3 regions of the Rhizobium sp. 11_C7_N12_5 genome follow, and region 2 is predicted to be linked to each of the others. Evidence: predicted binding sites of a transcription regulator. Region 2 holds the regulator's gene; each other region holds the start of a gene.

Region 1 (10,139 bases), 360 kb from region 2:
ACCTATCGCGCCGGCTATGTCTTCCGCAATGAGAAGCCAGGCCCGGGCCGCTTCCGCCAGTTCATGCAGTTCGATGCCGACACCGTCGGCGCGCCGGGCGTACAGGCCGATGCCGAAATGTGCATGATGATGGCCGATACGCTGGAAGCCCTCGGCATCAAGCGCGGCGACTATGTGATCCGCGTCAACAACCGCAAGGTTCTGGATGGCGTGTTGGAAGCGATCGGCCTTGGCGGCGCCGACAAGGCCGGCCAGCGGTTGAACGTATTGCGCGCCATCGACAAGCTCGACAAGTTCGGTCCCGAAGGCGTGGCACTGCTGCTCGGACCCGGCCGCAAGGACGAATCCGGCGATTTCACCAAGGGCGCCGGGCTCGATGTCGAGCAGATCGACAAGGTGCTCTTCTTTGTCGGCATCAAGGATTATGCCGAAAGCGCCGTCCAGCTCGCCGAGCTGGTCGCCGGCACCTCGAATGGCGGCGAGGGCGTCGAGGAGTTGAATTTCATCGGCAGCCTCGTCACAAGCGCCGGCTATCAGGCTGATCGCATCAAGATCGACCCCTCCGTCGTGCGCGGCCTCGAATATTACACCGGCCCGGTCTATGAGGCCGAGCTGCTGTTCGATGTCACCAACGAGAAGGGCGAAAAGGTCGTCTTCGGCTCGGTCGGCGGCGGCGGCCGTTATGACGGGCTCGTCTCGCGCTTCATGGGCCAGCCGGTGCCGGCCACGGGCTTCTCCATCGGCGTCTCCCGTCTGATGACGGCCCTGAAGAACCTAGGTAAGCTCGGCCAGGACGAGGTGATCGCTCCGGTCCTCGTCACCGTCATGGACGGCGATGTCGAGGCCATGGGCCGCTATCAGCGCTTTACGCAGCAGCTGCGTGCCGCCGGCATCCGCGCCGAGATGTTCCAGGGCAACTGGAAGAAGTTCGGCAACCAGCTGAAATATGCCGACCGCCGCGGCTGCCCGATCGCCATCATCCAGGGCGGCGATGAGCGCGCCCAGGGCGTCGTTCAGCTCAAAGACCTGATCGAGGGCAAGCGCCTCTCCGGCGAAATCGAGGACAATGCCAGCTGGCGCGAAGCCCGCGTCGCGCAGGACGTTGTGCCGGAGGCAGAATTGGTCGCCAAGGTACAGGAAATACTGGCGGCACAGGCGGAAGACAGGAAGAGGGCGGGCTGATGGCCCTGATCAACCTTCCGGATTTTGCCGGTGACCTCCTTGCCGAATTTACCGGCCGCCGGACGGAGCGGGTCGACACGCCCATCATCCAGCCGGCTGAGCCGTTTCTCGACATGGCGGGCGAAGACCTTCGCCGCCGCATCTTCATGACCGAAAGCGAGACCGGCGCCAGCCTTTGCCTGCGTCCGGAATTCACCATTCCCGTGTGCCTGCGCCACATCGAAACCGCGACCGGCACGCCGAAGCGCTATTCCTATCTGGGTGAAATCTTTCGCCAGCGCCGCGAGGGCGGCCATGAATTCTATCAGGCTGGCATCGAAGATCTCGGCGACCGCGATACGGCAAGCGCCGATGCGCGCGCCATCGGCGATGCCATCGCCATCCTCAACCGCCTGGTCCCCGGCAAGGCATTGTCGGTGACGCTGGGCGACCAGGCCGTGTTCGAGGCGGTCGTCCAGGCCCTCGGTCTGCCCTCCGGCTGGCAGAAGCGGCTGATCCATGCCTTCGGCAACATGATGCAGCTCGAAACCCTGCTGGCGCGTCTGGCAAGCCCGCATCCGGTCACCGGGCTCGATCCGCATGCCCTCGATTTCCTCAATCGCGGCGACGAGCAGGGGCTGGTCATTCATATCGACAACACCATGCAGGCGACCGGCTATTCCACCAATGCCAGCCGCTCGCCACAGGAGATCGCTCGCCGTCTTCGCGAGAAGCTGGTTCTGTCGGAAACCCGTCTCGATAATGCCGCCTTCGGCGTGCTGGAAGAGTTTCTGTCGTTGAGCCTGCCGCTGGCGGACGCGTCTGCAGCGCTGGCCGGCTTTGCCGACGCGGCTGGCCTGAAGCTGGGCGCGGCGCTGGAAGGTTTCGATGCCCGTGTCGCGGCGCTCGCCAATGCCGGGGTCGATACATCGATGATCGAATATCGCGCCGCCTTCGGCCGCCCGCTCGACTATTATACCGGCCTCGTCTTCGAGGCGACGGTGGAGGGATCGACGGCGGTGCTCGCCGGCGGCGGCCGCTTCGACCGATTGCTGACCCTGCTCGGTGCTAGGGATCACATCCCCGCCGTCGGCTTTGCGCTCTGGCTCGACCGCATCGAAACCGCGAGGGCAGCCTGATGACGATCACCATTGCGCTTCCCTCCAAGGGCCGGATGAAGGACGATTGCTCGGCGATCTTCGAACGCGCCGGCATGCCCATTGTCGCCGTCGGCAATGACCGCTCCTATCGCGGGCGCGTCGAGGGTTGGGACGATGTCGAGATCGCCTTCCTGTCTGCCTCGGAAATCTCGCGTGAACTCGGCAATGGCAGCGTCGATTTCGGCGTCACCGGCGAGGACCTCGTGCGTGAGGGCATGGCGGAGGCGGATCGCCGCGTCGAATTCTCAGCCCGCCTCGGCTTCGGCCATGCCGATGTCGTCGTAGCCGTGCCTGACATCTGGCTCGATGTCGACACCATGGCCGATCTCGGCGATGTCGCCGCCGATTTCCGCGCCCGTCATGGCCGCAGGTTGACGGTCGCCACCAAATATTGGCGGCTGACGCAGCAGTTCTTCTCCAGCCAGCACGGCATCCAGCTCTATCGCATTGTCGAAAGCCTCGGCGCTACCGAGGGTGCGCCGGCCGCCGGCTCCGCCGATATCATCGTCGACATTACCTCCACCGGCTCGACGCTGAGGGCGAACCATCTCAAGGTTCTGTCTGATGGCGTCATCCTGCGCTCGGAGGCGTGCCTCGTTCGCGCCCGCAAGCAAAGCCACGAGGGCAACCCCATGGTTCAGCGCATCGTCGCGGCGGTGCGTGCCGCGCTCTGATTTTTTGGATATTCACGCATGAAAAAAGCCCGCCGGAGCGATCCGGCGGGCTTTTTTAGTCCTGGGAGATGCGCTGCAATCAAGCGGTGGCGTAAGCACCGCGGCGTGCGTCGAGCGAATAGACGCCTGCGCCGTTGGTGGCGAGCATGATGTAGGCGCCGGCGAGCGTGACGTTCTTCAGGAAGTTGACGAAGTTCAGGCCGTTGATCCAGCCGTTGGCGGCAGCCGGAAAGTCCGGAACGTTGACGGTCGGCAGGTGGAAGATAACACCGGTGAACACGCAGAAGGCGGCGAGCAACCAGCCGACGATGCGGACCTGGAAGCCGATGAGGACGCAAACGCCCGTGACGAATTCGAAGGTGCCGGCGAGATAGGTGAGCAGCGTTGCGTAGGGCATGCCGGCGCCGGCGATCATGCCGGCGGTGCCTGCCGGATCGGTCAGCTTGCCGAAGCCGGCGAAGATGAACATGAAGGCGAGCAGGATGCGCGCCACGAGGATGACGATATTGTTGGTGTTGGACATGATAGTCTCCAATGAAAGCGGTTGGGTCGGTGGCGACAATTTCTGGAGACGGATATTCGTGATTTTTGGGAGATTGAAAAGATAAACAACTGCGCACAATTAGTTCACAATCAGTGAACAATGCTGACGCTCAGCACTCTTCCCATCGGCTCCGTATCGGTTATGTTGACGCAAATTCATCCGCCAAAATCATAATCTTGGAAGGAGCCCCCATGGCCGATCTGTCGTCTTTTCCAATCACGAAGCGCTGGCCCGCCAGTAATCCGGATATCATCCAGCTCTATTCGCTGCCGACGCCAAATGGCGTCAAGGTGTCGATCGCGCTCGAGGAACTGGGTCTGCCCTATGAGCCTCATCTGGTTTCCTTCGGCACCAACGACCAGAAGTCGCCGGAATTCGTTTCGCTGAATCCGAACGGTCGCATTCCCGCGATCATCGATCCCAATGGTCCGGACGGCAAGCCGATCGGCCTGTTCGAGTCCGGTGCGATCCTGGTCTATCTCGCCGAGAAGACCGGCAAGCTTATGCCCAAGGACGCGGCCGGCCGTTACGAGGTGTTGGAATGGGTCTTCTTCCAGATGGCCGGCATTGGTCCGATGTTCGGCCAGTTCGGCCACTTCTTCAAGTTTGCGGCTGATAAGGTCGCCAACAATCCCTATCCGGTCGAACGTTATCGCGACGAGGCCAAGCGTCTTTTAGGGGTTCTGGAAGAGCGCCTGAAGGGGCGCCAGTGGATCATGGGCGACGAATACACCATTGCCGACATCACGACGTTTCCGTGGGTTCGCGGCGTCGATGTGTTTTATGGCGGCCGGGACGTTCTCGAATTCGAGAGCTTCCCCTCGGTCATGAGCTGGCTGGAGCGCGCTCTTGCACGTCCGGCGAGCCAGCGCGGGTTGAACATTCCAAAGCGGGATTGATTGGCTCCGATCTCCTCGGGAGCAGGTCGGTCAGGTCCGTCTTTGTCGCGTCCATGTGCCTGGCCTCTCACGCCAGCACGCTCCCCGTAGACGGCAGGGCAATTGCTTATGGGGCATGCCAGTGCCGTAAGCCCCTTTTCCCCGAGGGGAGAAGGGGTTGTGCGGCGACGATCTCATCTCATATGCGATTCCCCTGCCGTAGACGGGGCGAGGGGGTCGGTCCCGCGTTTGCGGCGGGATCTCACTCAGCAATGAAGGTGCCGATTTTAGAGGACGAAACTCCCTTTCCCTGCTTGCGGGGAGAGGGTTGGGGTGAGGGGCGGTCCCGCAAGTGAGACGATGGTAAATTCACCTGACCATCATCGACAGTGGCTTCTACTGCCGGATGGCCAACTGGCTGCCCGGCTCCAGCTTGAAGCGCGGAAACAGGAAGACGCCGACCAGGCTGCCGGCATGTTTTCCGTCGGCGGCGATGGATTCGCCGACGCAGAAGATTGGCTGGCGATGACCGCCGGTACCAAGGATCGTCGTTGAGTAGCAGAAGCAGGATGCAGCGGTAGCCCCTTGCTCGAAAATATCGAGGATGCGGATGCGATCATGCGCATCATAGCAATGCATCAGGCTCAAGAGACCGCATTCCGAGGAGCTCAGCCCGTGCAGCATGGTGCTCCACTGACCGAGCCGGATGATGCCGCTCGACAGGTCGCCCGTCCAACCTTCGGAAACGCAAAACTGCGCCAGAAGATCGGGATCATGCCCCTCGAATTCCAGCGAGCCGGGAGCAAAGGGTGCGGAAAAATTGGCCTTGGCAATCTTGAACAATATGATCCTCACTTGAGCGCATGGTCCCCCGAGCGCGCTTCATTCGAATTCCGTCCATCTTCGGATGGAACGTCTCCCCCGCATGTCGCGCTTTCAGGAAAAGCAGAGCCGCATCTCCGCTGATTCCGTCTTTCGCCATGCTTTTCGGGTTGTCGATCCCGTCTATGAAGTCATTTCAAGTAATAAATCCGGACGCCATCATTCCATGATGTCATGATTGTACGCAGGCGCTGATTAATCGTGCCGAAAATAAGTAAAATTTGTGTGCATTGCAGCTTACCCTCTAAAATCGCTGCGCTGGGATTTATAGGGACTTTTTTGAAAACGGCAATGGGGCAGTTTGCGTAAATTTGCATGGCCATGAAACTTGCCGAACTTGCATCAAAACTGTTTCGGCACAAATGAAAAGGGCGACCCGAGGGCCGCCCTTCGTCAATTCCGGATGCCGGATTGAACAATCGTAATAAGGCTAAAGCCCTGTCACATCATGTCCATGCCGCCACTTCAGGCCGCTTGACGGCCTGAAGCATCAAAGATGCATGGGCGAAGCTTTATGGACATTCCTGTGATTGGGCCGATGCCCTATCACATCATGTCCATGCCGCCCATGCCGCCCATGCCGCCAGGCATAGCCGGAGCGTCCTTCTTCGGCAGTTCGGCGATCATGGCTTCGGTGGTGATCAGCAGCGAAGCAACAGAAGCTGCGTTCTGCAGAGCCGTGCGGACAACCTTGACCGGGTCGACGATGCCCATGGCGATCATGTCGCCATATTCAGACGTCTGAGCGTTGTAGCCGTAGTTGTCTTCGTTCTTGTCGAGAACCTTGCCGACAACGATCGAAGCTTCGTCACCAGCGTTTTCAGCGATCTGGCGAACCAGCGCCTGCAGCGCACGACGAATGATGTTGACGCCGGCTTCCTGATCCTGGTTCTCACCCTTGGCGGTGATCTTCGTGGAGGAACGCAGGAGAGCGATACCACCGCCCGGTACGATGCCTTCCTGAACAGCAGCGCGCGTCGCGTTGAGAGCGTCGTCGATGCGGTCCTTCTTTTCCTTCACTTCAACTTCCGTCGAGCCGCCAACGCGGATCACGGCAACGCCGCCAGCGAGCTTGGCAAGACGTTCCTGCAGCTTTTCGCGGTCGTAATCGGAAGAGGTTTCTTCGATCTGAGCCTTGATCTGGGCAACGCGGCCTTCGATGTCGGACTTCTGGCCGGCGCCGTCGACGATCGTGGTGTTTTCCTTGGAGATCGAAACCTTCTTGGAACGGCCGAGCATGTCGAGGGTGACCGACTCGAGCTTGATGCCGAGGTCTTCGGAGATGACAGTGCCGCCCGTGAGGATGGCGATGTCTTCAAGCATGGCCTTGCGGCGATCGCCGAAGCCAGGAGCCTTGACGGCAGCGATCTTCAGACCGCCACGCAGCTTGTTGACGACGAGCGTTGCAAGAGCTTCGCCTTCGACGTCTTCAGCGATGATGAGGAGCGGCTTGCCGGTCTGAACGACGGCTTCGAGAACCGGGAGCATGGCCTGCAGGTTCGAGAGCTTCTTCTCGTGCAGCAGGATGAACGCGTCTTCGAGATCGGCGATCATCTTTTCCGGGTTGGTCACGAAGTAGGGGCTGAGGTAGCCACGGTCGAACTGCATGCCTTCGACGACTTCGAGTTCGGTTTCGGCGGTCTTGGCTTCTTCAACCGTGATGACGCCTTCGTTGCCGACCTTCTGCATGGCTTCAGCAATATCGAGACCGATCTGCTTTTCGCCGTTTGCCGAGATCGTGCCGACCTGTGCGACTTCTTCTGACGTGTTGATCTTCTTGGCCTTGGCCTGGAGATCCTTGACGACTTCTGAAACGGCGAGATCGATACCGCGCTTCAGGTCCATCGGGTTCATGCCGGCTGCAACTGCCTTGGCACCTTCGCGAACGATGGCCTGGGCGAGAACGGTTGCAGTCGTCGTGCCATCGCCGGCGATGTCGTTGGTCTTCGAAGCAACTTCGCGGACCATCTGGGCGCCCATGTTTTCGAACTTGTCTTCGAGTTCGATTTCCTTGGCGACCGTGACGCCATCCTTGGTGATGCGCGGAGCGCCGAAGGACTTGTCGATAACGACGTTACGACCCTTCGGGCCGAGCGTTACCTTGACTGCGTCGGCGAGAATATCGACGCCACGAAGCATCTTTTCGCGGGCGCTGCGGCCGAATTTTACTTCTTTAGCTGCCATGTCTAAAAACTCCTGAATTCGCATTGTCCGGGTTTATGGCCCGTCAGCTGTATCGGAAAAGGGGAAACCGGCTGGATTAGCCGATGATGCCCATGATGTCGGCTTCCTTCATGATGAGAAGGTCTTCGCCGTCAAGCTTGACTTCGGTGCCCGACCACTTGCCGAACAGGATGCGGTCGCCGGCCTTGACGTCGAGCGGGACGATCTTGCCGGAGTCATCGCGAACGCCGGAGCCGACGGCGACGATTTCGCCTTCCTGCGGCTTTTCCTTGGCGGTATCGGGAATGATGATACCACCCTTGGTCTTTGCTTCGGACTCGACGCGACGAACGACGACGCGGTCATGAAGGGGGCGGAAATTGGTGCTTGCCATTGTCTAATCCCTCGATCAAATGACATTCACGGATCAGCGGGGGATCCGTATGGGCTGTGTTAGCACTCAGCATTGGCGAGTGCTAGCGACGGTGATTTAGGGGTGGCTAGCAAACGAGTCAAGAACGTGCCCGTGAATTTTTTCAAACCGCTCTTCATTGACTTGCTGCCGGTTTTGCCGGAAAATCGTGGGCATGGGGTTTGCGGATACCCCACGAGGCGTCATGCCGGAGTTTCGCGTCCATCTCTTTTGGAAGGGACGTAACATGACTTCGTTCAGCGCCATCACCCCCGAAAAGCTTCTTCGTCTGCTGGGTACGCCGAAAGCGCCCGCGATACTCGACGTTCGCAGCGTCGAGGATTTCGACGCCGATCCCTGTCTGGTGCCGGCCTCGCGCCGCCGGGATTACAAGGATGTTCAGGCTTGGGCCGCCGAATTTCACAACCGGAATGTCGTTTGCCTCTGTCAGCACGGCGGCAAGCTCAGCGAAGGCGTCGCCGCCTGGCTGCGGCTGGCTGGTGCCGCGGCGGAAATCCTCGATGGCGGTCTCGACGCCTGGCGGGCGGCAGGATTGCCGTTGATCCCGGTTTCGATCCTGCCCGATGCCAACGCGTCCGGTGCAACCGTGTGGGTAACCCGCGCCCGGCCGAAGATCGATCGTATCGCATGTCCCTGGCTGATCCGCCGCTTCGTTGATCCCGGCGCTTCGTTTCTCTTCGTGACGGCTCAGGAAGTCGACGGCGTCGCCGAACGCTTCGGCGCGACACCCTTCGATGTGGAGGGGGTATTCTGGAGCCACCGCGAGGAGGAATGCACTTTCGATACCATGGTGAAAGAATTCCGGCTCGACCTCCCGGCTCTTCACCATCTTTCCCGCATCATCAGGGGCGCCGATACCAACCGGCTCGATCTTGAACCGCAGGCGGCTGGCTTGCTTGCCGTTTCGCTCGGCCTGTCGCGCATGTTTGCTGACGATATCGAACAGTTGGATGCGGGCATGTTGTGTTATGACGCGCTTTATCGCTGGTCGCGAGACGCGACCCAGGAAAAGCATGATTGGGTATCGCATGGAGCAAGAAGATCGTGAGCGAAACCGTTTTGGCTGACGATCTGGTTGCGAGCCCGTCCCTCAGCGAAGCTACACGCGTGTGGGCGCGCGTCGGCGCCTTGAGCTTTGGCGGCCCGGCCGGGCAGATCGCCCTCATGCATCGCATGATCGTCGACGAGAGGCGTTGGGTCGATGAGCAGCGCTTCCTGCATGCCTTGAGCTACTGCATGCTCTTGCCAGGCCCGGAGGCACAGCAGCTTGCGACTTACATCGGCTGGCTGCTGCATGGCTGGCGCGGCGGTTTGATTGCCGGTCTGCTGTTCATCCTGCCGGGCTTTGTCGTCATTCTGGCGCTTTCGGCTTTCTACGCCATTTTCCATGACACCAGCCTGCTTGCCATGATCTTCTTCGGCATCAAGGCGGGCGTGCTGGCGATCGTCTTGCAGGCGCTGATGCGGCTGAGCGGCCGTGCCCTCAAGAGCCGCTTCCATGTGGCGATAGCGATTGCCAGCTTCGTCCTTCTCTTCATCTTCGATCTGCCCTTTCCCATGGTCGTGCTGCTGGCCGGCCTTACCGGATATGGGCGGGTCCTCTATCGAGCCTGGCGTGACGAACAGTGGCGACCACGATTGCCGCGCCTGACGGCGCCAACCAGCCGCTTCGGATGGCTCGGAGGCGCTCAAGCGAAGGCGTCCGTCCTGACGATCCTGCTTTGGGTATTGATCTGGCAGGCGCCACTGTTGTTGGTGCATGCTCTGCACGGTCCACAGGATGTCGTCTCCGAGGCGCTCAGCGGTGAAACAAGCGTATTCGGCGCCATTTTCTCCTTTTTCTCACGCATGGCGATCGTCACCTTCGGCGGCGCCTATGCTGTTCTGGCTTATGTCGCGCAGACGGCGGTACAGCATTATGCCTGGCTGAAGCCGGGCGAAATGCTGGATGGTCTCGCACTTGCCGAGACGACTCCTGGGCCCCTCGTATTGGTTTTGTGCTTCGTTGGCTTCATGGCGGGATTTCGCAATCCCTTCGGCTTCGATCCTCTGTTTGGCGGCTTTCTCGGAGCGAGCCTCGCGGCCTGGGCGACATTTGCGCCGAGCTTCCTCTTCATCTTCGCCGGTGCGCCTTACATCGAAAAATTGCGCGGCCATGCGGGTCTTTCGGGCGCGCTTGCCGCCATCACGGCGGCCATCGTCGGCGTTATGACCAACCTTTCGGTTTGGTTCGGGCTGCATGTG
Region 2 (10,139 bases):
CTGCAAGATATCCGGAATCCGAACATGATCACGCTGAAGACGATCAAGGCATCGATGCCTGTCAATACCGACGTGATCGCGCATGTGACGGCCCAGAGCGCGGATTTCGATCGCCAGGCCGACACGTTGAAACTGACCGAGCCCTTCGTCGTTCAGATGGACAACGGCTTGCGCGCCGAGTTCAAGACCGCTTTCCTCGATGTGAAGAAGGGCGACCTGTCCAGCCAGGATCAGGTTGCAATCCAGCGAGGTGGCATGTCGGTTGTTGCGCGTTCGCTCAAGATGACGGATAAGGGGAGCGTAATCGAATTCGACGGGCAGGTTCAAATGCGTATCGAACCGTCCGCATTCCACAACACAGCTAGCGAACAGAAGCCGGGCGGTTCATGATAAACGATTGGACACATTCAATTTTCAACTCCGGCCTGCGCAAGGCAGGCCTTTTTTGTGCTTTCAGCGCGCTCGCCTTTTTCGCAGCGGCGGAAGCAGGCGCGCAGGCAACGACAAGCAACATGCCAGGGCTTGCGCTTTCCAAGGATCAGCCGATCCAGATCGAAAGCGACAAGCTGGAAATCCATGATGCGGAAAGCCAGGCCGTGTTCACCGGCAACGTCAAGGTGGTTCAGGGGACCACGACGATGCAGGCTGGCAAGATGACTGTTTTCTACAAGAAGAAGCAGCCCGCTGATGCCAATGCCAAGCCGGCGGAGGACAATCCGGTCGCCAAGGCAGCCAAGGAGCAGAACCAGTCGCTGGTATCGGGTGACGCCAATATCGACCACATTCTGGTCACCGACAAGGTCTACCTCGTTTCCGGCACACAGACGGCGACAGCAGACGACGGCTCGTTCGACATGGCCAACCAGCTTGCCATCCTCAAGGGCAAGAAAGTGGTGCTGACCGACGGACCGAACGTTTTCACCGGTTGTCAGCTCACCGTGCACATGGCGACGGGCGAAGCGCAGCTGGATGCATGCGGGGGCCGTGTCCAGATCCAGCTCGATCCCAAGTCGCAGCAAGTGCAGCAACAACAGCAAAAGAAGAACTGATACCGGCCCCGTGACGACATCGACCACTTCCATCTTGCCCGGCACGACCGGGCCTTCCTCCACGGCAGCGGGCGCACCGGCCGCGGATAAAGCGCGTTATCAGGGTACCCTGATTGCGCGCGGCCTCACCAAGACCTACCGCACCCGGCGCGTCGTCAACGGCGTCTCGCTGGTGGTGCGGCGTGGTGAGGCGGTCGGCCTGCTCGGGCCTAACGGCGCGGGCAAGACCACCTGTTTCTACATGATCACCGGCCTCGTGCCTGTCGACGAAGGTACGATCGAGATCGACGGCAACAATGTCACCTCGATGCCGATGTATCGCCGCGCTCGGCTCGGGGTCGGCTATCTGCCGCAGGAAGCCTCGATCTTCCGTGGCCTGACGGTGGAGGAGAACATCCGCGCCGTGCTCGAGGTCCACGAAAAGGACAAGGCGAAGCGGGAACACAAGATTGACGAACTGCTGGAGGAATTCCACATTCGCAATCTGCGCACAGTGCCGGCGATAGCGCTTTCGGGTGGCGAGCGGCGGCGCCTGGAAATAGCGCGCGCACTGGCAACCGACCCGACCTTCATGCTTCTCGACGAGCCCTTCGCCGGCGTCGACCCGATCTCGGTCGCCGACATCCAGAACCTCGTCCATCACCTGACGGCGCGCGGTATCGGCGTGTTGATCACCGACCACAATGTTCGTGAGACGCTCGGCCTGATCGATCGCGCCTATATCATCCATGCAGGTGAAGTCCTGACCCATGGCAGGGCGAACGACATCGTCAGCAATCCGGAAGTACGAAAGCTGTATCTCGGCGACAATTTCAGCCTTTGACAGGCTGAAATTCAACCGGAGCGCACGTCAATATTATTGGACGCTGTCGCGCTTCGGAAATTTACCTTCGCTTCACAGTTCCACTTGACCAAATCCAATAAAAAAGCAATTTTTGGGCCAGTTGGGATTTCGCGAAGTTTTTATTAACGGAAAACGCGGATTCCCGAGGAGATCAAGGGGAGTCCCGCGTCCGCCATGGCACTATCGGCCAATCTTTTCCTGCGCCAAAGCCAAAGCCTGGTGATGACACCGCAACTGATGCAATCCATCCAGTTGCTGCAGATGACCCATTTTGAACTGACTCAGTTTATCGCGCAGGAAGTCGAGAAGAATCCGCTGCTTGAATTTGCGTCAAATGACGAGGATATAGGCAGTAGTGGCGATCGCGAGACGAAGGACGAGCGCTTCGAAACCGTGGACGAAACCCACGGCGACGATGATTTCGACCGCAATCCCGGTGATCTGGCGAGCGACTGGTACGAGAGCGACAATACCGGCAATACGGACCGGCTGAACAACGAACTCGATACCAATTTCAGCAACGTCTTTCCCGACGATGGAAGTCCGCAGCGTGCCGATGCGCCGGAACTGCTGAGCCAATGGAAATCCATGCCTGGCGGCGAAGCCGGCGAGAGCTACGATCTTGACGATTTTGTCGCCGGCCAGGTGTCGCTTCGCGATCATCTGAACGAACAAATCCCCTTTTCGCTTCCGACCGCAGCCGACCGGCTGATCGCGCAGTACCTCATCGACCAGCTCGATGATGCCGGTTATCTGCATGCCGACCCAAAGGAAACGGCGGAGCGTCTCGGTGCCTCCCCTCGGGAAGTGGAACGCGTGCTGAATATCTTGCAGCAGTTGGATCCCCCCGGGGTCTTCGCACGCTCTCTCAGCGAATGTCTGGCAATCCAACTTCGGCAGAGGGATCGTTTCGATCCGGCTATGGAGCGGTTGATCCAGAATCTCGAGCTTCTCGCCCGGCGTGATTTTGCAACGCTGAAGCGGCTCTGTGGTGTCGACGAGGAAGACCTGCTCGACATGATGACGGAGATCCGCCAGCTCAACCCGAAACCCGGCAGTTCCTTCGAGACCGGCATATCCGAGGCGATCATGCCCGATATCGTGGTGCGCCCCGCCGCAGACGGCAGCTGGCTGGTGGAGCTCAACCCCGATACGCTGCCGCGCGTGCTGGTGAGCCAGTCCTATTTCGCCTGCGTCTCCAAAACCAGCCAGGACCACGCCTTTCTGTCGGAATGCCTGCAGAATGCCAATTGGCTGACCCGCAGCCTCGACCAGCGAGCCAAGACGATCATGAAGGTGGCGAGCGAAATCGTGCGGCAGCAGGACGCTTTCCTGGTGCATGGGGTCGACCATCTGCGGCCGCTCAATCTGAAAACCGTGGCGGACGCCATCAAGATGCATGAATCGACCGTCAGCCGCGTGACCTCGAATAAATATATTCTAACGCCACGCGGACTGTTCGAGCTCAAATATTTCTTCACGGTTTCGATCAGCGCCGTCGAAGGCGGCGACAGCCATTCCGCCGAAGCGGTGCGTCACAAGATCCGCCTGCTGATCTCGAGCGAGAGTTCCGATGCGGTTCTGTCCGACGATGATATCGTGGATACGCTGAAGAAGGGCGGCATCGAGCTGGCTCGCCGTACGGTTGCAAAATACCGCGAGGCAATGAACATTCCTTCATCCGTGCAGCGGCGGCGAGAGAAGCGGGCCATCGCAAAAGTCGCGAACTTCTGACCGTTGTCGGCATTCAACCACAGACTGCGGATCTCCTAACAGTCCGTTAAGATGCAGTTGACTTTCAGATGCGGCGGGGCTAGAAGCCCGCCGCAATCGCTGCAGGACAGCACGACCATGAACTTATCCCCATCATCCCGAAGGCGGCCGATATACGCAATTTGTCTTTGACCGCGTGAAGTGCTTGGATGAGCTTGAGGCTTGGCGTAAACTGGTACGCGCAATAACCACTACAAGAAGGGAAACTCCATGAGTGTGCGTGTCTCCGGTAAACATATGGAAATTGGTGACTCATTCCGCCAGCGGATTGAAGACCAGATCGGTATGGCCGTGACGAAATACTTCGACGGGGGGTATTCGGGTCAGGTAACTGTTCACAAGTCCAGTTCTCGCTTCGCGGCCGATTGCAAGCTTCATCTCGACAGCGGTGTGGTGTTGCATGCCGCCGGAGAGGCGATGGACCCGCAGCTTGCTTTCGACGCGGCGTCCGAGCGTATCGAGAAACGTCTGCGCCGTTACAAACGCAAGCTTAAGGACCATCAGGCCGGCAATCATGCGAACGGTCAGGCTGAAGTCGCCTACACCGTCATGGACGGCGTTCCGGACGACGACGAGGAGATTGCCTCCGATTTCGCGCCGGTGATCGTTGCCGAAAGCACGAAGCAATTGAAGACCATGTCGGTGGCGACGGCTGTGATGGCGCTCGACATGACCGACGAACCGTTGCTGCTCTTCCGCAGTCCCGGCAAGGAACATCTGAACATCGTCTACCGTCGTCAGGACGGTAACATTGGCTGGATCGACGCGGCCAATATCAAAGGCTGAGAATAGAAGATGAGCGGCGGCTCCGTGCCTAAGTGGGCCGACCGCCGCTCCCCCGTTATCGGTTCTCGGCGACACGAAGGATAAAGAGAATGGCATTGGCAGATTTGCTACACCAAGATGCGATCATCCCCGCCTTGAGGGCAAATTCCAAAAAACAACTGCTTCAGGAGCTGGCAGCCAAAGCCTCCAAACTGACCGGACTTCCCGAACGAGAGATTTTCGACGTGGTGCTGCAGCGCGAGCGCCTGGGCTCCACCGGCGTCGGCAACGGCATCGCCATCCCGCATGGCAAGCTTGCCAGCATCAAATCCATCGCAGGCATTTTCGCGCGTCTCGAAGCACCGGTCGATTTTGAGGCGCTGGACGACCAGCCCGTCGACCTCGTCTTCCTGCTGCTCGCGCCGGAAGGCGCAGGCGCCGATCATCTCAAGGCACTCTCACGCATCGCCCGCGTTTTGCGAGACCAGGACCTGGTCGCCAAGCTGCGCGCCACGGAATCCGCTTCGGCGATCTATGCATTCCTCAACGAGGAACAGGCATCCAACGCCGCTTAACGGTGACTTGGATCACATCGGATCAAGGCAAAAATAAGAGCCGGATGATTGTGGATCATCCGGCTCTTATTTTTTTATCGCGTGAAGATCAGGCGTCTTTTTCGTCCAGCGGGCTATTGGCGCCCTCTGCATTCTCGACGATCTTCGGGCCGCCCTTGGCGACGCCGACCATGGCCGGGCGCAGAACGCGCTCGCCGATGACGAAGCCGGCCTGCACGACCTGCACGACCGTATTGTTCGGCACCTCTGAATTCGGCACCTCGAACATCGCCTGATGGAAATTGGGGTCGAACTTCTGCCCGATCGGCTCGATCTGGCGCACGCCATGGCGCTCCAGTGCCGAGAGCATGGACCGCTCGGTCATCTCGACGCCGTCGATCAGCGTCTGCAGGCCAGCATCGGCGCCGGCGCGCGCTTCGGCCGGAATGGCTTCCAGCGTGCGGCGCAGGTTGTCCGCCACTGCAAGCATGTCGCGGGCGAAGCTCGCCACGGAATAGGACTTCGCATCCTTCACATCACGCTCGGTGCGGCGGCGAAGATTGTCCATCTCGGCGGCGAGCCGAAGGTAGCGGTCACGCAGTTCGCCGTTTTCGGCCTTCAGCAGCTCGACCGGGTCCGGCTGAGACGGCTCGGTCGCATCAATGGTTTCCGCTGCGTCTTGAGCGAAATCCGCTGATGTGTCGGCCGCCGCGGCGTCAGGTCCGGTTTTCGTTGTTTCGTCGGTCATGACGGTCTCCGAATTGCTTTGTCTTTTGGATGTGCCCGATATCGAGGTTTAGCCGGAAAAAATCAAGGCTTTGTCGAGAAGATCAGCCAATTCGTGGCATTACGACGGTGGCAAGATACCGGCGGATCAGAGACGCTGGTTGCGACTCGGCTATCCAGGCCCTCTCTCCGATGATATAGTTAAGCGTATCTCAACACGGCGGGTGAGATCAATGTCCAGCGGCAAATCCCTTTCCGGCAAATGTTTCTGCGGTGCAGTCGAGGTCACCGTCGACGGCGAGCCTATCGCGATGGGCTATTGCCACTGCGATTCCTGCCGGGAATGGTCGGCGGGACCGGTCAATGCCTTCTCGCTCTGGCCGCCCGAAGCCGTCCACATTACCAAGGGTGCAGATCGCATCGGCAGCTACCAGAAGACCGAAACGAGCGCGCGCAAGTGGTGCACGGTCTGCGGGGGCCATCTGCTGACGGAGCATCCCCCATGGGGCGTAACCGATGTTTACGCCGCTGTCCTTCCCGGTCTCGACTTTCAACCGGCATTTCACGCCAATTACGAGACGACGGTGCTGCACATGAAAGATGGACTGCCGAAGCAGAAGGATTTTCCGGCGGAAATGGGCGGATCGGGAACGCTGCTTCCCGACTAGGCGTCAGATCCCTGGCCGCGACAGCCTCGAAATCAGCTGTGCCGTATAATCCACCATGGGCACGATGCGTGCGTAGTTCAGCCGCGTCGGACCGATGACGCCGACTGCTCCGACGATGCGATCGTCATCGTCGCGGTAGGGAGCGACGATGAGCGAGGAGCCGGACAGGGAAAAGAGCTTGTTTTCCGAACCGATGAAGATACGCACCCCCGGTCCGCTTTCCGCAAGGTTGAGGATCTCGATGAGACTGTCCTTCTTTTCAAGGTCATCGAATAGCAGACGCAGCCGGTCCAGATCCTCGGCGCCGCCGACGTCGGCCAGCAGATTGGCGTGGCCACGCACGATGAGTTGCGTCGGCTTGCCTTCGGCGTCGTCACCCGACAGCACCGCAATTCCGCGCTCGACCAGCTCATGCGACAGGCTGTCCAACTCCTGGCGGACGCTATCCTTCAGACTTTGCACACGCCGGCGGAATTCCGGAAGGGTCTGGCCGGCCATATGAGCATTGAGGAAATTGGCGGCCTCCGTCAGCTGCGACGAGGTGATGCCGGCCGGCAGTTCGATGATGCGGTTTTCGACCTGGTCATGATCGCCGACAAGCACCGCAAGCGCCTTGGTCGGCTCCAGCCGGATGAATTCCACATGCTTCAGCACGGGATCGCTTTTCGCGGTAATGACCAGGCCGGCGCCGCGCGAAATGCCAGACAGCATGCGGCTCGCCTCGGACATGACCGATTCCATCGGCTGGTCGCGATTGCTCCCGCGCACCTGCCGATCGATGTTGGCGCGGTCCTCGGCGGAGAGGTCACCGACCTGCATGAAGGCGTCGACGAAGAAGCGCAGGCCGATCTGGGTCGGCAGCCGGCCGGCGCTGATATGCGGCGAATAGATGAGACCAAGCTCTTCCAGGTCGCTCATGACATTGCGCACCGAAGCTGGCGACAAGGACATGGGCAGCAGGCGCGAAAGATTGCGCGAACCGAGCGGCTCGCCGTTTTCGAGATAGCCTTCGACGATGCGGCGAAAGATTTCCTTGGAGCGTTCGTCAAGCGCAGCAATGACATCCGAAACCGTCGATGTCGTAAATACCATTTTGCTGCCAAATCCGTTCCATTGAGCCTTAGTGAAAATATAATCATTCAGTTAGCAATCGCAAAAGGGAAAAATGCGGTTACCGCCGCAGTGGGGCGTTAAAGCCTGCTTTTCCTTTGCAAAAGCCTCCTCTGGGTCGTAGAAGCGGTCAACGAAGTTTCAGGAGAGTGGAATGCGGCCTTCAGGCAGAAAAACCGATCAGATGCGCAAGGTGTCGTTCGAGCGCAATTTTTCCAAGCATGCGGAAGGCTCGTGCCTGGTCAAGTTCGGCGATACGCATGTGCTCTGCACGGCAAGCCTGGAAGAAAAGACGCCGCCATGGCTGCGCAACAGCGGCAAGGGTTGGGTCACGGCTGAATACGGCATGCTGCCGCGCGCGACCGGCGAGCGCATGAAGCGCGAAGCTGCCGCCGGCAAGCAGGGCGGCCGCACGCAGGAAATCCAGCGCCTCATCGGCCGCTCGCTGCGCGCCGTCGTCGACCTGAAGGAGCTCGGCGAACGCCAGATCACCGTCGACTGCGACGTCATCCAGGCCGATGGCGGCACGCGTACCGCGTCGATCACCGGTGGGTGGATCGCGCTCTACGATTGCATGAAGTGGATGGAAAGCCGCAACATGATCAAAGTCGACCGCGTGCTGAAAGATCACATCGCGGCGATCTCCTGCGGCATCTTCGCCAGCCAGCCGGTGATCGACCTCGATTATCTCGAGGATTCCTCGGCAGAAACCGACGCCAACTTCGTCATGACCGGCAAAGGCGGGATCGTCGAGATCCAGGGAACGGCCGAGGGCACGCCCTTCAGCGAAGAGGAATTCGCCACGCTCCTGGGCCTTGCCAAGAACGGCATTGCCGAACTGGTGGATCTGCAGAAGCAGGCGATCGTCTGAGGATATCCTGCAATGGCGGACGCGGCTCTCGAAGGCATCTTGGAAACCGCTCTCTATGCGGACGATCTCGATGCGATCGAGGCCTTTTATAGCGGCATTCTCGGGCTCGAGAAGATCGCACGTGGTGGTAACCGCCATGTCTTTTATCGTTGCGGGCCGGGCGTGCTGTTGATCTTCAATCCGGCCGAGACGATGAAGCCGCCGGAACCGGGCTCCCTTCCCGTGCCGCCGCATGGCACGACGGGCGATGGTCATGTCTGCTTTCGGCTCAGCGGCGACGACATCGAGGCAATGGCCCGGAAGCTGAAGGCTGCGGGCATTGCCATCGAAGCCGATTTTCACTGGCCGAACGGCGGCCGCTCGATCTATTTCCGCGATCCGGCCGGCAACAGCCTGGAATGCGCCGAACCCCGCATCTGGGGCTTATGACGGGACAAGACATGCGCAAACTCGATACCAAGACCATCGTCGTCGCCAGCCACAATGCCGGCAAGATCCGCGAAATCGAGGATCTGATCGGCCCCTTCGGCTTTGCCGCCAAGTCGGCCGCCGACCTCAATTTCATCGAACCGGACGAAACAGGCACGACCTTCGAGGAAAATGCCGCGATCAAGGCACTGGCCTCGGCGCATGCTTCCGGCCTGCCGGCACTGTCCGACGATTCCGGCCTGGTGATCGATGCGCTCGGCGGCGATCCGGGGGTCTATACCGCCAACTGGGCTGAAACAGCTGACGGCACTCGCGACTTCGCCATGGCGATGCAGAAGGTCGAAACCGCGCTGGAAAAAGCCGGCGCCACCTCGCCTGAACGCCGTACGGCTCGTTTCGTCAGCGTGCTTTGCCTTGCCTGGCCGGACGGACATACCGAACTTTTCCGCGGCGAAGTCGAAGGCGCCGTCGTCTGGCCGCCGCGCGGCACCCAGGGCTTCGGCTATGATCCGATATTCCAGCCGGAGGGATATGAGACGACCTTCGGCGAGATGAGCGCCGACGAGAAGCATGGCTGGAAGCCCGGCAATCCGCAGGCGCTGTCGCATCGCGCCCGCGCCTTCAAGGTCTTTGTCGAAACCTGTCTGGAGGCGTAGGCTTACTTCGTGGAGATCATGGATTCGCAAGACCTGATGCGCGGGGCGCAATTGCTACCGGATACCGGCGAGCCTGGTTTCGGCGTCTATGTGCATTGGCCCTTCTGCGCGGCCAAATGTCCCTATTGCGATTTCAACAGCCATGTCCGTCACCAGCCTGTTGATCAGGAGCGTTTCGCTGCCGCCTTTCTGAAGGAGATGGCATCGATGCGGATGATCAGCGGCCCGAAAACAGTGACCAGCATCTTCCTCGGCGGCGGCACACCTTCGCTGATGAAGCCGGAGACGGTCGGTACGATCCTCGATGGCATCGCCAGGACCTGGCATGTGCCTGACGGCATTGAGATCACCATGGAGGCCAATCCATCGAGCGTCGAGGCCGAGCGCTTCCGCGGCTATCGCGCCACCGGTGTCAATCGCGTGTCGATGGGCGTGCAGGCACTGAACGACCGCGACCTGAAATTCCTGGGCCGCCTGCACGATGTCGCCGACGCGCTGAAGGCGATCAAGCTGGCGCGCGAGATCTTCCCGCGCATGTCCTTCGACCTCATCTATGCCCGCCCGAACCAGACAGTCGAGGAATGGGAACGCGAGCTGAAGGAGGCAATCTCCTACGCCGTCGACCACCTCTCGCTCTATCAATTGACCATCGAGGAAGGCACGCCCTTCTACGGCCTTCACAAGGCCGGTAAAT
Region 3 (10,139 bases), on a different contig from region 2:
ATTGAGAACAGGCTGAAGATCATCGAAGGAGATTGTCTCCAGCAGCTCGAAACATAGGCGACCTTTCGCGAAGGGAAGTTCGGATAGCTCGGCAAGCAGATTTGCCTCCACCAGCCGACGCGCAGAAATATTGACCGAAACACGCGGGATGCGCATTCCCAGGCTGTCCCATCTTGTAAGCTCGAACAGAGCCTTCTGCAGGATTAGCCTATCCATGTCGCCGGAACGTCCCAAATTTTCCGCGACAGCGAGAAATTTATCCGGGGCGAGCAGACCGTTTCGCGGGTGATCCCAGCGCGCAAGTGTCTCGACGCCGGCGATATCCAATGTGCTTGCATTGAACTGCGGCTGGAAAAATGCAACCAGTTCGTCGCAATCGAGCGCATGATTGAATTCATCCGCCAATTCCTTCGAACCGATTGCGGCGCTACGAAGCGCTTCGGTGAAAATGGCCGCGCGACCGCGGCCCACCTTCTTCGCCTCGTACAGAGCCAAATCGGCATCCAAAAGCAATTGGCTCAGGTCCTGCCCACGAGCATATTCAGTTTCCCAGGCGACGCCGACGCTTGCGCCGACCACACACTCCGAGCCATCAACGAATAGCGGCTGCTTGAGTGTATCGACAATCTGTTGGGCCAATTCATTTGCCTTAGGCGCGGGATCGGCGCTCCAGGTTGCGAAGATGAACTCGTCTCCACCGATCCGAGCCGCTACGTCGTTTGGGCCGGCCAAATTGACAAGGCGCGAAGCCACTGCCTGCAAGACCGTATCACCTCCGGCATGCCCTTTCGTGTCGTTGATCTCCTTAAATCGATCCAGATCGATATGAATCAGTATCAGACAATCTTCTGGATCGGGCCTCGGCGATTGCGAGATCATCTGATCAATAAATCGGCGATTGGGAAGCCCCGTTAGTGCGTCATGCAACGACAGGTATTCGAGCCTCTGCCGCGCTCGAACGAGCTTTTTCTTGTGAAGGCGAAGTTTTTCAATGGTTCTTTGGCGTGATTTGGTCAGAAAGCCTACCCAAACAATTGGCGCAACGACACACAAAGACAACAGGCAAGCATAGAGCTCAAAAGTGGCCATGCCGCTGTTTTGGCCCCATCCGCCCTTAGGCACTGCGACAAGGGTCCATCGGCCATAAGTCATATCAACGGATGCCACGACCGGATTCTTCGAAAAAGTTTCCAGGTCGCCGAGAAAAACTTGTTTGGCCAACTTCGGTTCCGCTACGGCGCTGACGGCAATCTCAAGGTCGGTCGATTCAAGGCCACTATCTTGGTAGAGCCTTGGTATGTCTACGATTCCAGAAACAAGACCCCAGAAGATCTGGCTTGTTCTGTCATTGATATAAACCGGGCACCTGACCACGAAAGCCGTTCCGCCCTGCACGAGCTCCACAGGGCCCGTCAAAACGATATTGTGGGTGTTGCGCGCCAGCATTGAGCTATCCCGTTGCTTTTCGTTCGTTCGATAGTCGAGTCCGATCGCTTTTTCGTTTCCCTTTTCTGGATAAACCCACTTGACCACCATGCCGGGGGCTGCGGCGAAGCTTCGCAATTGTGAATCCGGCTGCAAAATCTCCGCGGCGAGTTTGGAGAAAGCGCTTTGGTCCATCGCCGGATTGACTGTGATACCGGCCGCCAGGCCTTGCAACAGTTTCACGTTGCCATTGAGGTTCGTCTGAAGCCGAGATGATATGGTGGCAAGCTCACCGGCAACAATTGAGCGTTCGTCGGCTAGCGATCGTTCCAGCCTCCAGTTCGTTGCAACACAGACGACGAATACTGCAATAGTCGTCGCAAATATTGCCGGAGCAAATGCGCTGGTATGGCTTACTGCAGAACTCGCGAAGCCACGCAATATTTTTTGTTTTCTTCGAAACTTCATCAGATTGCCGGTATAGGAAACGGGCCTGCATCCTTACACAGTTTCTTTAAAGCAACGCTAAGTCCGCTAACCAACCTGCTATTGAGGAAAGCTGTCTATGTTGTTGGGAAAGCGCCGTAAAGTTATCGGCCTCGGGTTAAAGTGCCCTCGCAAATTCTCACGTCTGAACGAGAGCCGCGACGTCGCGTGGGGTAAATATCAAGCCGGCGTGCGATCAGACTCCGCACGCCTTTGCTCGCGCAGACGTGAGAGATCAGTTTCCCAAAAGCATCCCGGCTATCGCGTTTGCGATGGCATGATCGCCGTAAGGCTTCGAGAAGAATTGGCTTCCCTCAGGAAGGCTGCTCTCTTTGAGGATGGCCCTGCCGGAAGCAACGATCAATTTTACCGGCGGCCATCGGCTACGGATGTAGTGGGAGAGCTTGATGCCGTCCATTGTTCCGGGCATTTCCACGTCGGTGAAGACGAGATCGATATCGGCTCTCGATTCCAGAATGCGAATTGCCTCGTCGGCGTTGCTTGCCTCGAGCGCCTCGTAGCCGGCGGATCGGACGAGGTCGACGGCGCCCATTCGAATAAGCGCGCTATCTTCGACCACCAGGATGACCGCCTTGCCATTAAACATATGTCACTCGGTTTTTGTGTGAGCCGGGAACCCTGGACTCAGTTGATAACGTTTCGGTGAAAGGTCAGTTCCTATGCGGCCGCAGGGATTCTGGTTCGACGGTCGGCATCCCCGCGATGACTTATGATCACTGCGGTTCCTGGGCTTGCGTCGTTCAACTTAATCTCACCCTGTAGGTTCCGGGCGAGGGCCTCGACGATGCCTGTGCCTAGTCCAGCCTTGGCAGCAACGCTGCCAGTGGGCATGCCTACTCCATCGTCAGCTACCGAAAGTGTCCAGTCGCTGCCGGTCGAGCGATAGTCGATCGCGATCCTTCCCGTCTGCTGGTCAATAAAGGCGTGTTTGAGAGCGTTGATCACCAATTCGGTCACGATAAGCCCCAGGCTGACGGAGACGTCCGCTTCGACGGCGCTGTCATCCACCGTCACCGATATCGAGAACCGGCTCTCGTCAGCAATCATCGATGCGCCGAGGCTCTCGCAAAGCTGGGTGAAATAGCTACGAAGTTCGACATTGCCGCCGCTCGATGTCGAGAGTTGTCGCTGAACGGCCGCAATCGACATCACTCGGTGATGGGCGTTGTGAAGATGTCCGCGCGCTTCCTCCGACTGCACCCGACGTGCACTCTGCATAAGGACGCTCGCAATGATCTGAAGGCTATTTGCGACGCGATGCTGAACTTCCTGTATCAGGATGGCTTTGTCCCGGACGAGGTCATCTTTCAGTTTTGCTTGGGCGCGCGCGTCGGTCACGTCGGAGAGGGCAACCAGCAGCCGGATATGGTCCTTGTTGCCGTCGTCAAGGATTTGCGCATTGACGACCAGTTGGCGTGTCTTCCGGTTTGGCCGCATAAGGTCAATTTCGTAGGCCTCGATCCTCGCACTTCCGGCTGCCGTCGCCTTCAGAAGAGAGGTGAGCCTGGGCATCGCCCATTCGCCGTCTCCAAGCTGACTCAGCGCCCTGCCGGGAATTGTCGCAGGATTGATCTCGAAGGCTCGGCAGAACGATGTGCTCGCCGCAATGACCTTCTGGTCTGCAGATAGGAACAGCAACGGCTCGTTTGATGAAACCACGACGGCAAGCGTACTCGCTGCCTCGAAATGGGCAATCGGTTCTTTGGACATGAAAATGGCCCTCATGGGCCGAAAACTCGCGTAGCGAATCATCACTCGGCAGGAGCGCCGTCAATGCAAACCTTGGAATGACGCTCTAAGGCACGCTAGCACATCCGCTTCCGATCGGCATCACGCTTTATTGCCGTAGCAGGACCTTAAGCCAATCGATACTGGTTCGCCTTCTGCCAGAAAATCGACCCCAAAGATATTTGATCGTACTGGGTCTACTTGCCGGGATATTGAACGTCTTGCTCCTTGCTTCCAACACTTGTTGCTGCGCTGGACTGGAGATCAGCCATCTGCATCGCAGCCGACAGAAGTTCCTCTCGACTATGGAAGCCACTGTTATAAAGCCTGGCAACCGCCATTGTCAGCTTGCCTACAGCGACTGGATCTTTCGAGATACCCCTGGCACTGGAAATCTCCCTTACGACGCCTGCGCAAAGCCGGGCATCCTCCCGCGACAACAGTTGCGTTGAATTCATCTTCCCCTCCGAAAGTGGCCCGCCCCTTGATGGGGCGGGCTAAGCGTATCACTCTTAGAAGTCCATGCCGGCACCGGTGGGGATCGCCGGAGCGGCTTCCTTCTTTGGTTTTTCGGCGATCATAGCTTCCGTTGTTACGAGGAGGCCGGCGACAGATGCCGCGTCCTGAAGCGCCGTGCGCACGACCTTGGCAGGATCGATGACACCCTGGGCGTAGAGATCGCCGTATTCACCCGTCTGGGCGTTCCAGCCGTAGGAGAATTCCGCCTTCTCGCGCAGCTTGCCGACGATTACCGAGCCTTCGGCGCCGGCGTTTTCGGCAATCTGGCGCACCGGCGCTTCGACTGCGCGGCGAACGATCTCGACGCCGACACGCTGGTCCTGGTTGGCCGTACTAAGATTGTCGAGCGCCTTGACGGCCCGCAGCAGCGCTACGCCGCCGCCGGGTAGGATGCCTTCCTCGACGGCCGCGCGGGTGGCATGCAACGCGTCGTCGACGCGGTCCTTCTTTTCCTTGACCTCGACTTCCGTCGAGCCACCGACACGGATGACGGCAACGCCGCCGGCGAGCTTGGCAAGGCGTTCCTGCTGTTTCTCGCGGTCGTAATCGGAAGAGGTTTCCTCGATCTGCGCGCGGATCTGCGCAACGCGGCCGTCGATCTCGGCCTTGGAGCCGACGCCATCGATGATCGTCGTGTTCTCCTTCTCGATCGCTACCTTTTTGGCTCGGCCAAGCATGGTCAGCGTCACGTTCTCCAGTTTGATACCAAGATCTTCGGAGATGACAGTGCCGCCCGTGAGGATGGCGATGTCTTCAAGCATGGCCTTGCGGCGATCGCCGAAGCCAGGAGCCTTGACGGCAGCGATCTTCAGGCCGCCACGCAGCTTGTTGACGACGAGCGTTGCAAGAGCTTCGCCTTCGACGTCTTCAGCGATGATGAGGAGCGGCTTGCCGGACTGGACCACGGCCTCGAGCACCGGCAGCATGGACTGGAGGTTCGAGAGCTTCTTCTCATGGATCAGGATGTAGGGATCCTCAAACTCGACCCGCATCCTGTCCTGGTTGGTGACGAAGTAGGGTGACAGATAGCCGCGGTCGAACTGCATGCCTTCGACGACTTCGAGTTCGGTTTCGGCAGTCTTGGCCTCCTCCACGGTGATGACGCCCTCGTTGCCGACCTTTTCCATCGCTTCCGCGAGATAGCGGCCGATTTCCTCGTCGCCATTGGCCGAGATGGTGCCGACCTGGGCAATCTCGGAATTGTTGGAAATCTTGCGGGCGTTGGTCTTCAGTTCCTTGACGACCGCGTCGACAGCCAAATCGATACCGCGTTTCAGGTCCATCGGATTCATGCCCGACGCCACCGCCTTGGCGCCCTCCCTGACGATCGCCTGGGCAAGAACTGTTGCGGTCGTGGTGCCGTCGCCGGCAATGTCGTTGGTCTTTGACGCGACTTCGCGCAGCATCTGTGCGCCCATGTTCTCGAACTTATCTTCGAGCTCGATTTCCTTGGCGACAGTGACGCCGTCCTTGGTAATACGCGGTGCGCCGAAGGACTTGTCGATAACCACGTTTCGGCCTTTGGGACCGAGCGTCACCTTGACGGCGTTGGCGAGTACATCGACCCCCCGCAGCATGCGGTCACGGGCATCGGTGTTGAATCTTACGTCTTTCGCAGCCATTCTGTTCACTCCTTTAATAGGCAGCAAGTTCGACTGGTGATTGGAAGCGCCTTAAGCGGCCTGCTTCTGCGTTGCCTGGGCCTCGATGACGCCCATGACATCGCTTTCTTTCATGATCAGAAGGTCTTCGCCGTTGATCTTGATCTCTGTGCCCGACCATTTGCCGAACAGGATGCGATCGCCGGCCTTGACGTCGAGTGCCTGCAACTGGCCGGCATCATTGCGCGCACCGGGGCCGACAGCGATGACCTCGCCTTCCTGCGGTTTTTCCTTGGCGGTATCGGGAATGATGATGCCGCCTTTGGTTTTCTCTTCGGATTCAACCCGGCGGACAAGAATGCGATCATGAAGCGGTCGGAACGACATGTTTTCCTCCAATGGACAAACAATGATGACGTTGTTCCCCGGCCGGACCGGATGACCGGTCCGGGCGGGCGCAAAACCTCGATCGAGCGTCTTGCGCGAAATGATCTGGTTTGGCGGATTTTCGATTTCAAGAGGTCAAAATAAAAAAATTAGCACTCTTCAGGAATGGCTGCTAACACACTGGCAAGGAACAACAACCTGGCCTCGAGCATTCAAAAAATCATTGATGGCTGCAAAAATTTACACCACCTTCAGACTGTTACGAAACGGAGATGAAGCATGCGATTTTCATCGGATCTGGAGCGTCAGCTCAACGGTTATGGCCTTACCACCGCGCATATCCTCTACCGCATTCCCGATTTCGAATCCGTCCTTCAGACTTATGTCTGGCAGGACTATGATTTGGCTCCTGATTTTCCTGAGATGCAGAAGTTCCTCAACTACTGGCAGGCTAACCTTGACGGGCCGCTGCATTCAGTGCGCTACACCCATCAGCGTCTGATCGGACCCAGCGAATGGCGCCGCGTTGAAGGCGAGTTCAAGCTGCATTGAGGCTCGAGGGTCTCCATCCAAATCCGGACGTTATGGAGGCCCAAAGAGAGCTCAGTCGCCAAGGAATATGCAAGCGAGAAAAATTTTCAGTCGAGGCTCTTGAACTCAAAAATCCGAAAAACCAAATCGATTGCCGCCAGCCGCTGAGAAAAGGGCTGGTCATGCTGGGAGCGCTGTCTTTCGGCGCTTCCGTATCCATGTTGCTTCAAGGAGGATATGGCTATGGCAACGACTTATAACTATGCACCCCTGTTCCGCTCGAGCGTTGGCTTCGATAGGATCTTCGATCTTCTGGAAAATGCCCAACGCGGTCGTTCGATCAGCGATTGGCCGCCCTATGACATCATCAAGACCGGAGACGACAGTTACCGAATTACGATCGCGGTGGCGGGCTTTGCTCAAGACGATCTCGACATCACCTTCCAGTCCAACCTTCTAACCGTGACGGGCAAGAAGGAGGAGACCCCTGGTGAGGGCTACCTGCATCGCGGCATTGACGGCCGGCCGTTTGAACACCGGTTTGAGCTTGCCGACCATGTTAGCGTGAGCGGAGCCGATCTGAAGAACGGTCTGCTGTCGATCAACCTTATTCGCGAGATCCCGGAGGCACTCAAGCCGCGGAGAATCTCCATTGAAGCCGCGCCCGCTTCGACATCGGCTGCACCGGCACAGATCGACGCGCAGAAGGCAGCTTAATCCGCATTCTGTTGATGGACGCTGCCACGACGGCGCCCATCAACATCTGGGTTGGGAAGGAGAGCATGATGAAACCCGATATGTTCCAAGAGCCCGTTTCTATTCTTGTCGGTCTCGGCTTTCCGGCCGAGATTCGTTCGGTGACGGAAGCTTATCGACATCTCATGGAATGGCCGGCCTCTTCTAGAGACCCCGCGCATTCAATCGCGCTCAAGGCCTGCGATGCGGCACTACGAGGTGAAATTGAAGCTGAGACCGTGCGCGGCCTATTTGCCGCCTTCGCCGAGAAACACGATCTCCTGGCGCCGGACGGCGATGTCATCGTCGCGTCCCGGCTGCGGCGGGACAGAGATCCGCACGTGCGTTGAGAGGCGTCGATGATGGAGAATATCTTGAAACAAGCCGTCAGCGATTCCGTGGCGATTGGTCTGGCTGTTCTGATGTCGCGAACGTCAAGTTTCGGCGCCTCATTGACGTCGTGACGACAGTCCGCGCTTCCGAAGATGACAATCGGACGAACGTGGCGGACTGAGCGTTGGATATCCAGGGATCGATTCGAAGACGGTTTCGTACGGGGAGCGCTTAAACCGGTTCGATCCACGGGGTGCGTTTGCCTCGGTCAGCGCTTTGGCAGATGACGAACCATAGTCTCGATCCAGCGACGTGTTTCGTCGACTTGGTAACTGCCATAGCACCTCGACCAACGCACAAAATTTCCACGTCGTGAACGCTCACCGGGAAATGGATAGCCGCGAAGTTGGGGCAAATCTTCAACTCCGATCAATTTCGCGCCGGTTGCTGTCTTTCGCGCGAGATTGATTGTAGCGAGCGTTCAATAACGCCGCCGGGTCCGTTAATCGGAAAGTTTTCTGAAGGTCTATCGAAGTAACGAAGCTAGGCCGGTGGATGGCGGTTTGCTCCGTCGACGCGACAAGCTCTATCGGCTGAGCCAGCCCGTGCGGTTCATGATCGGTGCCTGTTTCGGCAGGGTTGCTGCTGCTAGTGATGTTCGAGCGCGATTTGCCGGCAATGTTCGAGATAGGCTTTGTCATGGATCGACAAGAGCTCGGTTACGCACGTCCAGAGCCACGACGGTGCATCCGGCTTCCTCTTGCGCCCGCTGGTAAGTTCGCCGGTCCACGAACGCCACTCTTGCTCGCCCATCTGCCGGGCGTGAGCAAGGCCCACGACCCCGCCGAGATAGTGGCCGATTTCGCAGAGTTCTTTTGCGCCAAGACGTCCGAGGTCGATTTTCATATCCTGGGGCGCGATCTCGCGAACGAACACAGCCTTGTCCATCACCCTTGCCGCAACCATGCGATTGCCGAGATTGGGTGACAGAGCCTTTGCTCCCGCGACGACCCTTTCGGCATCGTCGCGCGGCATTCCGGATCCGGCCGCCGAAGGGGCGGCGGCACCCATTGCCTCCTTGATATCAAGCAACGAAACCGGCCGGTGCTTGCCATCGCCAACCAAAACAGCGCATCGCAGATGGCCGAGCGAACTGCAGCCCTTGACCCAGTAAGCTGCGTCAAGCACGGTCTGATTGCCCGATTTTTGCAGTTTTTCCGGCTCAAGGACGATTTCCCCCAGTTTCCTCTGCCGGCAAAGCGCAAGAACCGCGGCGCGTTCGGATCTGTGCAGCGGCCAAAGGCGCTTGTTGCGGGGAAGCAAGGGGTGTTTTGTCTGAAAATTCTCCATTGCGAGATCTCGCCAGCGCCTACGCAATGAATGTCTGACAAGCTTTCTGATGTCCTTCGGTTGGCGCAGGTGCGGTGTGTGCGCCTGACTTTCCCCGGATGCGGATTCGTATCCACCAATAAGGGCATCCAGCATTCTCGCAGTGGTCACACCAGGAAGGTCAGAATCCCGCGCGGCGGAGGCGAGAGAAAGCCCCAGCCTTATGAGATCGTGAGCGGGATTGCCAATGACAGCCTGATCGAAATCCCTGATCTGAACGGCAACGTCGCCGTTGCGATCCGCCAATGCCCCGAGATTGCCCAGGTGACAATCACCACAGATCCACACGGCGGGTCCGTCAGGGACTGAGAAAGAGTGTCGGGCGAGCCAGTTGTAAAACAGTCTGGTGGTCCCCCTGATGTAGGCTTCCGGGGACCGTGCCATCTTGAGGTTTCGTCGGGCGATCAGGAGAGAATCGCGGTCCTTGGCGCTCATCCGTTAGCCCTCGCGTCGCACATCGTAAGGCGCGGCGTGCATCCTAATAGGCGGTAATTCAAAATGCGTGTCCGCTGCACGGCCATCCTCGCGAACGCTTGGAATAATTATCATAACGCCGCCTCGTCGGAACAGTTCCGCAGGCCGACCGGCGTTGCCTCTGAGCCCCACTTTAGCGATCGACCGGCTGGGCGTTGCCTTTCGCTGACGCCGTAGGACATTGAAACTCACTTGTGAGCGTGGGCACGGAACAAACTTCGTTCGCTTCGGTTACCCCTCCTCAGGAAACAAGGAGGATCACCAATGGATCATACAAATCATGTTCGCCTCGCCACGACTGAACTGACGCCTGCCGTGCTTGAAGGCGCGACCATTTACGGCGCGGACGACCACAAAATAGGCACGCTGGATCACATCCACGGCTCCGGCGTCAGCGGCACCGCCGTCATCGACGTAGGCGGCTTCCTCGGCATCGGAGCAAAGCCCGTAGGCATTGCGCTGACCGATCTGCAATTCATGCGCGACGAGGATGGCGATGTCCATGCCGTC

The links. The regulator HrcA, encoded in region 2, represses chaperone genes, less so after heat shock. The targets are predictions, from matches to a motif close to GTTAGCACTCNCNNNNNGNGAGTGCTAAC.
Region 1: the regulator HrcA is predicted to act here: its motif matches at 7,915-7,943, upstream of groES (co-chaperone GroES).
Region 3: the regulator HrcA is predicted to act here: its motif matches at 6,316-6,344, upstream of groES (co-chaperone GroES).

What each region holds. Positions count from the first base shown of each region.
Region 1 is NZ_JBPWPY010000001.1:367,909-378,047, forward strand. Features, by position in the region: gene hisS (histidine--tRNA ligase) at 1-1,182, shown strand, start outside; gene AB8B29_RS01755 (ATP phosphoribosyltransferase regulatory subunit) at 1,182-2,300, shown strand; gene hisG (ATP phosphoribosyltransferase) at 2,300-2,995, shown strand; gene AB8B29_RS01765 (DoxX family protein) at 3,075-3,518, opposite strand; gene AB8B29_RS01770 (glutathione binding-like protein) at 3,731-4,438, shown strand; gene AB8B29_RS01775 (hypothetical protein) at 4,814-5,260, opposite strand; gene AB8B29_RS01780 (hypothetical protein) at 5,431-5,622, opposite strand; gene groL (chaperonin GroEL) at 5,846-7,483, opposite strand; gene groES (co-chaperone GroES) at 7,560-7,856, opposite strand; gene AB8B29_RS01795 (sulfurtransferase/chromate resistance protein) at 8,122-8,943, shown strand; gene chrA (chromate efflux transporter) at 8,940-10,139, shown strand, end outside.
Region 2 is NZ_JBPWPY010000001.1:4,287-14,425, reverse strand. Features, by position in the region: gene lptC (LPS export ABC transporter periplasmic protein LptC) at 1-390, shown strand, start outside; gene AB8B29_RS00075 (LptA/OstA family protein) at 387-1,049, shown strand; gene lptB (LPS export ABC transporter ATP-binding protein) at 1,081-1,872, shown strand; gene rpoN (RNA polymerase factor sigma-54) at 2,068-3,627, shown strand; gene hpf (ribosome hibernation-promoting factor, HPF/YfiA family) at 3,877-4,452, shown strand; gene ptsN (PTS IIA-like nitrogen regulatory protein PtsN) at 4,542-5,006, shown strand; gene grpE (nucleotide exchange factor GrpE) at 5,095-5,733, opposite strand; gene AB8B29_RS00045 (GFA family protein) at 5,945-6,379, shown strand; gene hrcA (heat-inducible transcriptional repressor HrcA) at 6,383-7,471, opposite strand; gene rph (ribonuclease PH) at 7,644-8,360, shown strand; gene AB8B29_RS00030 (VOC family protein) at 8,373-8,789, shown strand; gene rdgB (RdgB/HAM1 family non-canonical purine NTP pyrophosphatase) at 8,801-9,445, shown strand; gene hemW (radical SAM family heme chaperone HemW) at 9,464-10,139, shown strand, end outside.
Region 3 is NZ_JBPWPY010000002.1:1,514,813-1,524,951, reverse strand. Features, by position in the region: gene AB8B29_RS26180 (EAL domain-containing protein) at 1-1,893, opposite strand, end outside; gene AB8B29_RS26175 (response regulator) at 2,147-2,518, opposite strand; gene AB8B29_RS26170 (PAS domain-containing sensor histidine kinase) at 2,590-3,642, opposite strand; gene AB8B29_RS26165 (hypothetical protein) at 3,858-4,118, opposite strand; gene groL (chaperonin GroEL) at 4,173-5,801, opposite strand; gene groES (co-chaperone GroES) at 5,853-6,167, opposite strand; gene AB8B29_RS26150 (usg protein) at 6,447-6,719, shown strand; gene AB8B29_RS26145 (Hsp20 family protein) at 6,942-7,415, shown strand; gene AB8B29_RS26140 (DUF982 domain-containing protein) at 7,484-7,783, shown strand; gene AB8B29_RS26135 (DUF2252 family protein) at 8,415-9,590, opposite strand; gene AB8B29_RS26130 (PRC-barrel domain-containing protein) at 9,894-10,139, shown strand, end outside.